DNA from 4 places in the Endozoicomonas sp. ALE010 genome. Region 4 is predicted to be linked to each of the others. Evidence: predicted binding sites of a transcription regulator. Region 4 holds the regulator's gene; each other region holds the start of a gene.
What was found. The regulator LexA, encoded in region 4, represses DNA repair genes until DNA is damaged. The targets are predictions, from matches to a motif close to TACTGTNTANNTANACAGTA.

Region 1 (3,120 bases), on a different contig from region 4:
CTCTGTTGGGGCGGTCATAATTAGTGGATATCTACTGAAATAAGGGCACTAAATGGTTGGTTCGGTCAATTTTTCTTCAGTTCCAGTTGCTGTTGATCAGGGTAAATACACTAAGGAATATTTTGAAGATTATGAATCAAAGGCTCAAAGCCTGGCTGAATTAAAAGAGGACCGGGAAAAGAGTCCTGGATGGAATACAGTCAAGACGGTTGCGGTTTCTTCCCTTGCGGCAGTTTCCCAGCTCGGACAACTGGTTGGTAGCATTTTTGGCCATACTGTCTTTGCGCTCCCATCTGCCTTGGTGGGTGGGGTTTTCGGCTTTTGTGTTTATGCGCCCTTTATGAAGGCTGTGGATCATCTTTCGGGGAGAGAAAACACCAAGTCGTTCCTGGAATATACGATTACTCCAGCAAACATACTGAGTAATTTTATCTATAACCGGGTTACCGACCTTGCCTGTCGATATGTTGTGGGTTTCGGGCTTATGGTTGCGGTTGTGGAACCTGTGAATATCATCCTCGGCGGTCTGGCAGCAGGCACTTTATTGTCCCCACTGATTTACAATGACTTTAAACATAATAAATCCAATAATGTCGAGCATTTCATCGATGGTCCGGGAAATTTTTCAGTCAAGCTCAGTGCACAACACTATTTATGGCAAAAATTTGATGATTGGGCTGCGGGCATTAAAAGAACCCCTTTAGCTCTTCATGATCGAATTGCAGCTAAAGTGGTTGCCGAGCAGGTTTCTATCAAGGAATTGGCTGATCTGGTTGGCTGATGATAAAGGGCATTCATTTCCCCGACTGCTTTACAGGCGCTCAATAACGCCTGTTGCAAAGCACTACACCCATTCTCAGCAGGGCGAAAATTAATCACAGGCATTATGAAGTCGGTGCCTGGTATGGCCCATGAAGGCTTTGCTTTGTGCATTTTGGTGATACCGGACTAAAGCATTCCGGATGTTTGCCATAAATGTCTGAGTAAAATGCCTGTATTTCCGAAAGGTCTTTTTCGATGTCCTCCCCTGGCTCGATAACAGGACCAAATCCTCCGGTTCTGTCCTTGAAATCAAGAAAGGCAAGTACAATGGGGATGCCGGCATTTTTTGCCATATGGTAGAAGCCTGTGTGCCACCGCTCGCCGAGTGCCCGGGTACCTTCAGGGCATATCACCAGGCCCAGCTTTCTGTGTTGCTTGAAAGTACAGACCGCCTGTTCTACCAGGCTGCCTCTTCTGCATCTGCCATTCCGATCCAGTGGAATCCCTCCCATCCAGCGCATAACCCAGTTGAACGGCCCCCAGAACAGGGTGTGTTTGCCCACCCAGTAACACTGTACACCGGTAGCAAGGCCAATCGCCATGCCATAGACAAAGTCCCAGTTACTGGTATGGGGAGCACCAACAAGCACGTACCTGGCCAGGCGTGGGGCTCTGCCCTGAATCCTCCAGCCCATCACTTTGAGAAACAGTTTTGCGAATATAGAAAGGGTCTGGCTGACAATGGGTGTATTGAAAATTGTGATTTGCATAGTTCAGAGGGTGCCTTGCTATCCCGTTTACAGGAAGCGGTGTTGAAAGCTATCAAAAGAGCGATCGCTTTGAGCACAGCTTCATAACAGAAAATGAATGTATGCAGCCTTAACGACTGGTTAACAGGCAAGGAATTGCTTGCCAAAAGCATTCTGTATGTATATACAGTGCTTATCCCGGAGCTAATTGGAACATGATGGAAAGTAATGCCATTCTTGAGCAAAAGGTGGTCCAGAGAAAAATCATACATATCGATTTTGACGCCTTCTTTGCCAGTATTGAAATACGTGATAATCCGAGGTTGTCAGGAAAGGCGGTTGCTGTCGGGGGGGCTCCGGATCGTAGAGGGGTGATTGCCACTTGTAACTATGAGGCGCGTCGATTTGGTGTGCATTCAGCCATGTCTTCAGCCCAGGCGATGCGGCTCTGCCCGGAGCTGAAGATCATTCCTCCCCGCTTTTCTGTTTATCGTGCCGCGTCTTCTGAAGCTCATGCCATTTTTCGCCAATATACTGATTTAATTGAACCTTTGTCCCTGGATGAGGCCTATCTCGATGTCACCGGAACTCATCTTTGCCGAGGCAGTGCCACCTTGATTGCCGAGGAAATCCGGCAGAAAATTTTTCAACAATTGCATGTCACCGTCTCTGCCGGCGTTGCCACCAATAAGTTTCTGGCGAAGATTGCCAGTGACTGGAATAAACCCAATGGCCTTTTTGTGATCACTCCGGAACAGGCGGATGATTTTATTTTCGATCTGCCTGTGAAAAAAATTCATGGGGTAGGTCGGGTTACCGCCGGGAAACTGCATAAAAAAGGCATCAATACCTGCGGGCAATTACGCCAGTACTCCATTCTTGAGTTAAGTCGCTGGTTTGGCAGTTTTGGTGAACGGTTGTGGGAGCTTTCCCGGGGGCGGGATGATCGTGAGGTGCAGACCAGTCGGCGCAGGAAGTCCCTTTCTGTTGAGCATACTTATGATAAAGACCTGGCGGGGCTTGCGGATATTACTGCACAGGTTATCCCGTTGCTTGAAGAACTTCAGGAACGCTACCAGCGTATTGAAAAGGAATACGAGGTGCATAAGCACTTTGTTAAGGTAAAGTTTGCTGATTTTACCCAGACCACCCTTGAGGAGAGTCTGCCGACAACCGGTGAAAGTGTTAAGGAGCATTTTACTCAGTTGCTGGTAAGAGCCTGGGAACGGGGAGGTCGTCCGGTCAGGCTTCTTGGCTTAGGGGTCAGGCTTGTGGATCTCCGTGAAGAAAGAGCGCTTGAGCAGCTGGAGCTTTTTGAAAAGAAAATTATGGGGCTGGCTTAGGCTCCCGTTTTTTTTCTGCCAGCTGTCCAATCATATTGCTGACCAGACAATAAGCCACGAACCAATAAAAGCCAGAGTGCAATGCTGCATCAAATTGCACAATCTGCCTGGAATCGTCATGTCCAGCCGCAGTGGCATTGGCCGCCAGAAAGGCGATAAGTACTCCAATAGCAAACACATCAGCCATGGACCATTTGCCCAGTAAACTGTTCAGCCTGAGCAGTATTTGGTTTTCCCTGACAAAATTAGCCAGCAACAGGAAGCCC
Region 2 (3,120 bases), on a different contig from region 4:
GCCTCTTGAACGGCGGGCAACTTCATTGGCCGCCTCGCTATTCATCGGCACTCCGAGAATACCAGCAGAACGGAGCACAATGGCACTGAGATCCGCCACATTGTAGAACTCAAGCCGCTGAACAATGCCAAACCGATCCCTTAAAGGTGAAGTCAGCAGCCCTGCACGGGTGGTCGCGCCGACCAGGGTGAAGGGGGGCAGATCCAGTTTGATCGAACGTGCCGCAGGGCCTTCACCAATCATAATATCCAGCTGATAATCTTCCATGGCCGGATAGAGCACTTCTTCAACGGCCGGGCTGAGACGATGGATTTCATCAATAAACAGGATGTCATTTGGCTCAAGGTTCGTGAGCAGGGCGGCAAGGTCCCCGGCTTTTTCAATCACTGGCCCGGAAGTCGAACGGATATTACTGCCCATTTCATTGGCAACAATATGGGAAAGCGTTGTCTTACCCAGCCCGGGCGGGCCAAATATCAACGTATGATCCAAAGCATCGCCACGCTTTCGGGCCGCCTGGATAAATATCTCCATCTGCTCCCTGACTTTTGGCTGTCCGGTGTACTCACGCAACCGGACAGGTCGAATGGCCCGATCCTGGGCCTCTTCGCTCGGGCGCTCACTGGCTGAAATTAAGCGATCCGCTTCAATCATAATTTTTCCCGGGAATGATGTTAAATCATACTTCTTAATGCCTGCCTGATCAGTTCTTCACTGGACAGACCTTCTACTTTAATCCGCCCAATCACCTTGCTGGCTTCCTGAGGCTTATAGCCCAGGGCCACCAGGGCACCGACGGCTTCCTGTTCAGTATCAGCGGCCTGTTTTTCCAGGGCCTGCCCCAGGGGCGTTCCAGTCAAACCATCAAATTGCGCAGCAGAGCTATCCCATGTTGACAGTTTGTCTTTTAACTCCACGATCAGGCGTTCCGCGGTTTTCTTGCCAACCCCGGGTAATTTCACCAAGGTAGAACTGTCGCCATCATGGACACAACGGACAAATACAGACGCTTCTATTCCGGAGAGCAGTGTCAGGCCCAGTTTCGGACCCACCCCATTCACTTTAATCAGGGTACGGAACAGCTCCCTCTCCCGGGCGTCGCTGAAACCATAAAGCAGCTGAGCATCTTCTCTAACGACAAAGTGCGTATAAAGCGTTGTCTCAACACCAACCTCTGGCAGACGGTAAAACACCGACATCGGTGCTTCAACTTCATAGCCCACCCCACCAGCCTCAATCAGCAGGTATGGGGCTTTTTTTTCCAGCAAAATACCGCGAAGTCTGCCTATCATATTCAGTATCTCTTCTAACGACTTAATAACCGACGATTTCTTCTGCCCGTTGCACCGGCCATTCGCACCAGGCTTGCCCGTGTGTGGGAGTGACACAATGCCACCGCTAACGCATCGGCGGCATCGGACTGAGGGGTTTTATCCAGTTTCAGAATTGAAGTAATCATGTGCTGTACCTGGGACTTTTCCGCAGAGCCCTTACCCACCACCGCCTGTTTCACCTGTCGTGCCGAGTACTCTGCAACTTCAAGCCCATGATTTACCGCAGCAACAATCGCCGCGCCACGGGCCTGCCCAAGCTTCAGGGCAGAGTCGGCATTGCGTGCCATAAACACCTGCTCAATACCGACAGATTGCGGACTGTACATTTCAATCACCGTATTGATACCCTGAAAAATTTGGGCAAGTCTTTCTGGCAGTGGCCCATCCTGAATTCGGATACAGCCGGATGCTACGTATTTACATTGGGAGCCAATTTCCTCAATGATTCCATACCCGGTAATCCTGGACCCGGGATCAATCCCCAACAATATGGCCATTCCATTTCTGTTCCAAACCTGTCGTTAAAAAGAATACTGTATATACATACACGTTTCCAGCATTACAATTTTGAAACACGGCATTACCAAAACAGGCTACGAAACTCAGCAGTTGCGACTTACCCTTGAACATGAGTTTTGGGGAGCCAGCCTGCCAGATGAACCATCAAATGAAAACATTACTGATCATTGCCAGTGTCACTCTGGTGCTGTTTCTAATCACACTGGCCTTTAATCTTTAATGGAAGCCTAAGGCTCCCTGATAATTGTTTTGTCTGTGCTGGCCGAGTTATAAATAAAATCGGCTTTGACAAACTTCCTGTCTGAGTTTTCCAGCAGTTCTTTCGATGGTTTTCCTTACTATCAGTCGCCACACAGGCGTCAATACCTGCCTCATCCGGGCATGGGGGTCGGCAAAACTGAGTTATTTTTTTGTCGTCTATTGGCTTGTCCGGATTCAGTGCCAGCTCTCGTTCTTCAAGGTTTTTTTTGGCCTTCTGGATTTTTTCCAACCGCTGCTGTTTGAACTTCAGATCTCCCGGGATACCGTATCCGGTCTCCTGTCGGTATGCCTCATCTTCCTCTTTGTCATTGGTTTCAGCCTTTTTTATCAGGGCTCCCGGGGGGCTGTCCGAGAATAAACTGCCCTACTGCGGCGGCAGCAAATTGGTCTAAAAAACCCATTGTTGATCAAATAAAGACAAGTTTCGAATTTAATCTATAAAATTCGTCGCAAGCACCAATTAAACCAGAGTTTATAGACATTTCAGCAAGATGAACTATAAACAGAACAGTGTACACTTTTCATATTTTTTATGAATTAATGAAATATAATTATGGATAGAGGCACTGCTGGTATAAGTTGGAAATACACGACATCAGGTAATGATTATAAACCACCGGATGGTCATACCAATGCTTCAAGGAGTGGGCGATATCGGCATGACACAGTCAGACAGGTGAATACTCCACCCCCCTATATCTCAAGGTGTAATGAATTTTATCATACTTCTGACGCATGCTCTTCTCACTATCCACCAAGACATTCAGTAAAACCTGTTTATGATTTTAATGCTCTCATTACACACGAAAAAATGAGTTGCCTGGTGAGGATATCTGCTCGTTATGGTGATCGCTATGATGGTAGAAAACACAGTCAATTTGCCAGTTCAATTAAACAATACACATTAGGGTCAAAACGACCTTTAAATCATAGTGAACAAAGCCAACTGATACCATTGTTGCACGATTTTAAAGCGACACCCGGGTGGACCTGGCGAAGCCTGACG
Region 3 (3,120 bases), on a different contig from region 4:
TGCCGCCGGTGGATGAGGACATTGTCCGTAAATATGAGGCGGGTGAAATCAGTCAGGAAGAGGCTATTGAGTATATTGAAGAGCTGGGCAAGATTCCGGTAGCAAGTATGAATCAGCAACGGGTCAAAATTCCCGGTTACCTGGTACCGCTGAATATTGGCAAGGATCAATCAGCCACAGAGCTGTTGCTGGTGCCAACCCTGGGAGCCTGTATTCATGTACCGCCACCGCCACCCAATCAGACCATTTTTGTCCGCTATGACCAGGGCATAAAAGTCACAGAAGCGGGCTATACCCCTTACTGGCTGGAAGGAGTGATCAGGGTTGAAAACAATACCTCCGAGTACACTGACGTTGTCTATGCCATAACGGTGGAGAGTTTGAAGGAGTTTGAATAGAGAGAGAATGCTTTGCCCCGATGCTCCGGGGCAAGGCATGTTTCCCTGGCAACAGTGCTGTGAAATGGTGCATTCAATGATAACTTGTGAAGACTGCCCCTAATCGTGTTATAACATCCTATCCTGATTGGCTCCTCTGATAACCGTACTGGCGAGTGACCATGGAACCTGCACTGCATTCTGCTACGTCCCCCATTGTCAGGGAAATTGCTGAACTCCTGATGTCCAGGGGCTGGACCCTGTCTACCGCTGAATCCTGTACCGGTGGTGGTATTGGTCATGTCCTGACCGTGTTGCCGGGAAGCTCGGCCTGGTTTGACGGTGGTGTCATCTGCTATGCCAATGGCGTAAAGGCCAATCTCCTGCATGTGCCGACAGTGTTGCTGAATAAATACGGTGCGGTCAGTGAGCAGGTGGCCATCGCCATGGCCCGGGGTGTCCGCAAGCTGCTGGCAACGGATATCTCTATAGCCGTGACCGGCGTTGCCGGACCGGGGGGGGCGACACCGGAAAAACCTGTGGGAACCGTCTGGATTGCCTGGAGTGCCGGCCAGGAAACAACTGCAAGGCACTTCCATTTTGAGGGTGATCGTGATCAGATCAGGGCGCAAACGGTTGTTCAGGCGTTGCTGGGTGTTCTGACCCTGTTGACCTGAGAAACGTTAACCTGAAAAAAGATTCCTTCCTGTCGAAGCGATAAATATACTGGACAAATATCCAGTATCTGTTTAAATATACAGTATTACTTATTGAGCTGTTCCTGATGAAATCAGAATCGAACTGAGGGCGTGAAAAAATGGATGATAACAGAAAAAAAGCGTTGGCAGCAGCACTTGGCCAGATTGACCGACAGTTTGGTAAAGGTGCCATCATGCGGATGGGGGATCAGAAGCAGGAAGCAATTCCCGCAATTTCTACCGGTTCTCTGCAACTGGATATTGCCCTGGGCATTGGTGGCCTGCCGAAAGGCCGTGTTATTGAAATCTTCGGCCCTGAATCTTCCGGTAAAACCACGCTGACCCTGAGCGTTATTGCCCAGGCCCAGAAGCACGGTGCCACCTGTGCCTTTGTTGATGCTGAGCATGCCCTGGACCCACAGTACGCCGGTAAGCTGGGTGTAAATGTGGATGACCTGTACGTCTCCCAGCCGGATACCGGTGAACAGGCGCTGGAAATTACCGATATGCTGGTTCGTTCCGGTGCCGTGGATGTTATCGTGGTTGACTCTGTCGCTGCCCTGGTACCCAAGGCTGAAATTGAAGGTGATATGGGGGACTCCCACGTTGGTCTGCAGGCCCGTCTGATGTCTCAGGCACTGCGTAAGCTGACCGGTTCCATCAAACAGACCAACTGCATGGTCATCTTTATTAACCAGATCCGTATGAAGATCGGTGTGATGTTCGGCAACCCGGAAACCACTACCGGCGGTAACGCGCTGAAATTTTACTCTTCTGTACGTCTTGATATTCGTCGTACCGGTTCGGTGAAGCAGGGCGATGAGGTGATCGGTAACGAAACCCGCGTTAAAGTGGTGAAGAACAAGGTATCGCCACCATTCCGTCAGGCTGAATTCCAGATTCTGTATGGTCAGGGCATCTACCATATGGGCGAAGTGATTGATCTGGGTGTCAAGCTGAAGCTGGTGGACAAATCCGGTGCCTGGTATGCCTATAAGGGAACCAAGATTGGCCAGGGTAAAGCCAATGCTGCCCAGTATCTTTCTGATAATCCGGAAGTGGCGGCTGAAATCGAAGCCCAGATCCGTGCTGAGTTAATGAGCACTCCAGAGAAGGACGCTGCAAAAAAAGCCGAAGTTGACGCCGGAAAAAGTGCTGGCAAAAAAGGTGACGACGATGCAGCGGCAAGTGTACAGCAGGACGAGCTGCTGGCTGAGTAATTGAATGTCTGCTGATGTCATTCAATCGGTAAACGATGTCCGCCGGGCTGCTATGGATCTACTGGCCCGGCGGGAACATGGTTTTACCGAACTGGTCCGAAAACTCTCGGGCCGTTTTCCCCGGGAACTGGTATTAGACGCGCTTACCCGCTTGCGGGCAGAGCGGCTGCAAAGTGATGACCGCTTTGTTGAAAGTTTGGTCTACAGTCGTCAACAGCGGGGCTACGGTCCGGTTCGTATTAAATCGGAACTGTTTCAGAAAGGAGTTGATAGCGAGTTGATCGGTCAATACCTGCTGGAGCAGGACGATCACTGGGATGAACTGGCAAAAGCGGTAAAAGAGCGAAAGTTTGGTGCCTCTGTACCCCGGGACCATAAAGAAAGAGCCCGGCAGACCCGCTTTCTGGCCCAGCGCGGCTTCTCCATGAGCCAGATATACTCCGCTTTCTCTTCTTCATAACAGGCAGTGGCATTATAATTCCGGGAGTGAACGTAAGGTTGCCTTCATTATCATTGATGCAACCTGGCAACAGGCCAGGAAAATGTATCGTCAAAGCCCCTGGTTGCATGGTTTGAATTTACTGAGCTTGCAGCCTGAAGAGCCATCCATCTACCGTCTCCGACGTAATCGTCAGGAGCAGTACTTGTGTACCGCTGAAGTGGCAGCAAGAGCACTGGGCGAGTTGGGTGAAAACACCAATCGTCAGCTGATGGAGGCCCTGGTTCAAGTCTATTGTGACCGCTATTTATGGGCACGCAAAGGCCAGCGAAGGGAGGAGGATTCGCGCTCTCTGCACATACTTAAGCAGTACCGCTCTGCTGCTC
Region 4 (3,120 bases):
CGCTTGCCGTCCTTCTCATGCAGCACCATCTCCTGACTGGCAATATGAACAGTAAGATGCATCGGTAAATCAAGCTCTGTATGGTTAAATGATCCGTCAGGTGTGCGATCTTAGACCTGCCGCCATGAAAGGCACCATCTTTCTCATGATATCTTCCAGTTCAGTCCTGACCCCATAATCGCTTTCCGCAATAGCCCTCAGTGCATCCGCTCCTGAAAGGGTAAACACAGCGGAACCCAGAATAAAATAGACGCGCCAGAACAGGTCATTCAATGGCAACTCAGGACACGCTTTTACCAGCAACTCCAGATAAGCCTGGAATACTTCCCCGTAGACGTCGCGCAAATATTTCTTCAGATGCCCCTGGCCCTGTGTGTAGGCCAGGCCAATCATCCTCATACAAACAGAGAGATCTTCAGGGCTGCGGGGTTTAACCGCCATGATCTGATCCACCAGTAAATGAAGTATTTCTTCCAGATCAAGAACGTCATTATTATCCTGATATCGCACAAGAGCCCCGGAAAGATTGCTGACAAAAGGATCAAGAAAACGGGAAAAGACCGCCTGGATCAGGGATTTTTTGGAGCCGAAGTGGTAATTAACAGCGGCCAGGTTAACACCCGCCTGACTGGTAATTGAACGCAGCGAGGTCTCTGCGAACCCATGCTCAGCAAATAACTTCTCGGCAGCGTCCAGAATCCTGTCTACTGTCGCTGACTGTGACATGTCTGTAAAACCTCCAATGTAAACATTTGTTTAAAACTAACGTTTGCCAACTGAAACATCAAGTTAGATTAATAAGACAGGGGTGGTTGCAGTCAGCAAAATACTGTATATAATTACATGTACTGTATAAAAACACAGATTTAATCATGTATAAATTGACCAAGCGCCAGACTGAGATTCTTGAACTGATCAAATCTCATATAGAAGAGACCGGTTTCCCCCCCACTCGTGCAGAAATCGCACAGACCTTCGGGTTCCGATCACCCAATGCAGCAGAAGAACATCTCAGAGCCCTCGCCCGCAAGGGAGCTATCGAGATCACCCCCGGAACCTCAAGAGGTATCCGAATCCCCGGCACTGAATCTTCCGGCCTGCCTATTGTAGGACAGGTTGCTGCAGGAAGCCCCATTCTTGCCCAGGAACATATTGAAGACCACCTGTCCATCAACCCTGATTTCTTTTCCCCCAAAGCAAACTTCATGCTTCGGGTAAAAGGGATGAGCATGAAGGATATCGGTATTCTTGACGGGGACCTTCTGGCTGTCCATAAAACATCAACCGCAGCCAATGGCCAGATTGTCGTTGCCAGAATTGACGACGAAGTAACGGTCAAACGTTTTGAACAGGTTAAAAACAGAATTTACCTGCACCCGGAAAACAAAGAATTCAAGACAATCGAAGTAGACCTCAGCGTTGATACCTTTGCTATCGAAGGACTGAGTGTGGGGGTTATCAGGAACTAGTGCGGCTAAGCGTTATTACCCGTAAACCACGTTCACCCTGAGCGGAGTCGAAGGGTGCTTGGCACGATCTATCAGAGTCCGGAGTTTCCGCCTTTAGGCCCTATGGGTCCTTCGACAAGCTTCAGGACGAACGGTATGGGCAACAGCGCTTAGCAGCACTAGACCCTGACGATCTCTGATGTAGAGGACCTGACATGCAAGCATTAACACCATCATCCAGTCAGAACGGTAACGCTCCCTGCATTGACAGTGAACCTGTCAGCTTTATTGATGAGCTGATTCTCTCAGGCCCGCCCTGGCAATCAGGACGTTTTCTGAAGACTGTTCTGTATGAGCTGGCTAACCATCAGGATCAACGCTGGCTTACCCTGATACTGTCCAGTGAACAGGCAAAAAGCACCATAAACTGGCTGAAGTCATCGGGCATCAGCAGGCAGCGCCTTCAGGTTCTCAACCCTTCCGCAGTGGCAGACCCACTGAAACTCACTCGCAAGGCACTGGCCTCAGGCACCAGCCACACCGTGGTCAGCTGGATCGAGCAGATGGATAGCATCACACTCTCTGAACTCGAGACCGCCGCTCGCTCAGGTCAATGTCAGGGACTGGCAATCAGGAACAGAGGATAACTGGAGGGTTTGTATGACAGTCAGTGAAGAACCCGGTTTTCAGGGATGTATTCTCCAGCGTCAGCTTCTGTTTTACGCCCGACTTCTTCTATGCAGGCATCCAGCATAGCCTTGGCTACCTCCACCTGATCTCCCTGGAGAAAGTCAAGCAACTCCCGGGAGAATGACATGGTAACCAGGGGCTCGGCGTTCTCCTCATCACTGCGACGCAAAACGATTTCGCCGGAAGGCAGTTCAACAATTTCAAGAAACGACGCTGACATAAATAGTGACACCGGGATTTTAGGGTTAGCGGTGAAGCATTGTGCATTAGCCAGCAGAGGCTTTCAAGATATCAGCCCTAAAGAGCTGAATATGGCTGGCAATGAACAAACCTGAAAACATCAGAAACCTACCACTCCAGGCTGAAGTTCCGACTATAGGTAACCAGCTCCTTCAAGGACTCAAGCACAGAAAGAAAGCCTTCTGACTGATCAAACCGCACACTATTGGCATTAAACAGAGGAATTTCATTCCGCTCAACACTTTTACGCTGTATAGGCATGGCACAGTCCTGATGACTTTTTAATAACGCCGACAACCAGGAATCATGTTGCTCAAGACGTTCAATGTACTGCAACTCAGTAGACACCTCTCCTTTGTGATGAACACTGTTCATTGCCTCGTCAAGAGAGGGTAGTTGATTTACCGGCAAACGGTAATTCGTCATAATTTCAGCCAGTAATGACCGGTAAGCCTGAACCATTGCATTCAGACAGGCCTCACGAAATGCCGGCTTGGCAAGATCATCAGCATCTTCCCAGGCATCCAGCAACAAACGGGCGTGAAAGAGCATTTTATTGGTATATCCCTGCCAATTGTTTGTCATAACCAACTCCATCAATCTTTCGGGAACAACTTGTGCTTTGTCGAGCTCAAAGTTTATAAGTAGCTGGCCATATGAAATCACATATTTCTGGCTACTTGGGCAGGAGCTATGCGAGGCACAACGGAGGGAGCATAGCCGTAGCTATGTGACCGGAGTT

Region 1: dinB (DNA polymerase IV) is a predicted target of LexA. The motif match lies at 1,684-1,703, and genes of this name have one in related genera.
Region 2: ruvC (crossover junction endodeoxyribonuclease RuvC) is a predicted target of LexA. The motif match lies at 1,866-1,885, and genes of this name have one in related genera.
Region 3: recA (recombinase RecA) is a predicted target of LexA. The motif match lies at 1,121-1,140, and genes of this name have one in related genera.

What each region holds. Positions count from the first base shown of each region.
Region 1 covers NZ_JBLYNV010000011.1:6,883-10,002, forward strand. The annotation lists gene ACO6UY_RS06930 (hypothetical protein) at 53-781, shown strand; gene ACO6UY_RS06935 (lysophospholipid acyltransferase family protein) at 885-1,532, opposite strand; gene dinB (DNA polymerase IV) at 1,727-2,854, shown strand; gene ACO6UY_RS06945 (paraquat-inducible protein A) at 2,838-3,120, opposite strand, start outside.
Region 2 covers NZ_JBLYNV010000046.1:21,462-24,581, reverse strand. The annotation lists gene ruvB (Holliday junction branch migration DNA helicase RuvB) at 1-654, opposite strand, end outside; gene ruvA (Holliday junction branch migration protein RuvA) at 675-1,292, opposite strand; gene ruvC (crossover junction endodeoxyribonuclease RuvC) at 1,307-1,831, opposite strand; gene ACO6UY_RS17320 (hypothetical protein) at 2,179-2,472, shown strand; gene ACO6UY_RS17315 (DUF1601 domain-containing protein) at 2,668-3,120, shown strand, end outside.
Region 3 covers NZ_JBLYNV010000029.1:49,969-53,088, reverse strand. The annotation lists gene ACO6UY_RS13455 (DUF3299 domain-containing protein) at 1-398, shown strand, start outside; gene ACO6UY_RS13450 (CinA family protein) at 560-1,054, shown strand; gene recA (recombinase RecA) at 1,195-2,295, shown strand; gene ACO6UY_RS13440 (regulatory protein RecX) at 2,300-2,755, shown strand; partial or broken gene ACO6UY_RS13435 (DTW domain-containing protein) at 2,793-3,120, shown strand, end outside.
Region 4 covers NZ_JBLYNV010000131.1:1,622-4,741, forward strand. The annotation lists gene ACO6UY_RS23900 (L,D-transpeptidase family protein) at 1-62, opposite strand, end outside; gene ACO6UY_RS23905 (TetR/AcrR family transcriptional regulator) at 97-726, opposite strand; gene lexA (transcriptional repressor LexA) at 873-1,469, shown strand; gene ACO6UY_RS23915 (hypothetical protein) at 1,664-2,095, shown strand; gene ACO6UY_RS23920 (hypothetical protein) at 2,116-2,358, opposite strand; gene ACO6UY_RS23925 (DUF6586 family protein) at 2,487-2,963, opposite strand.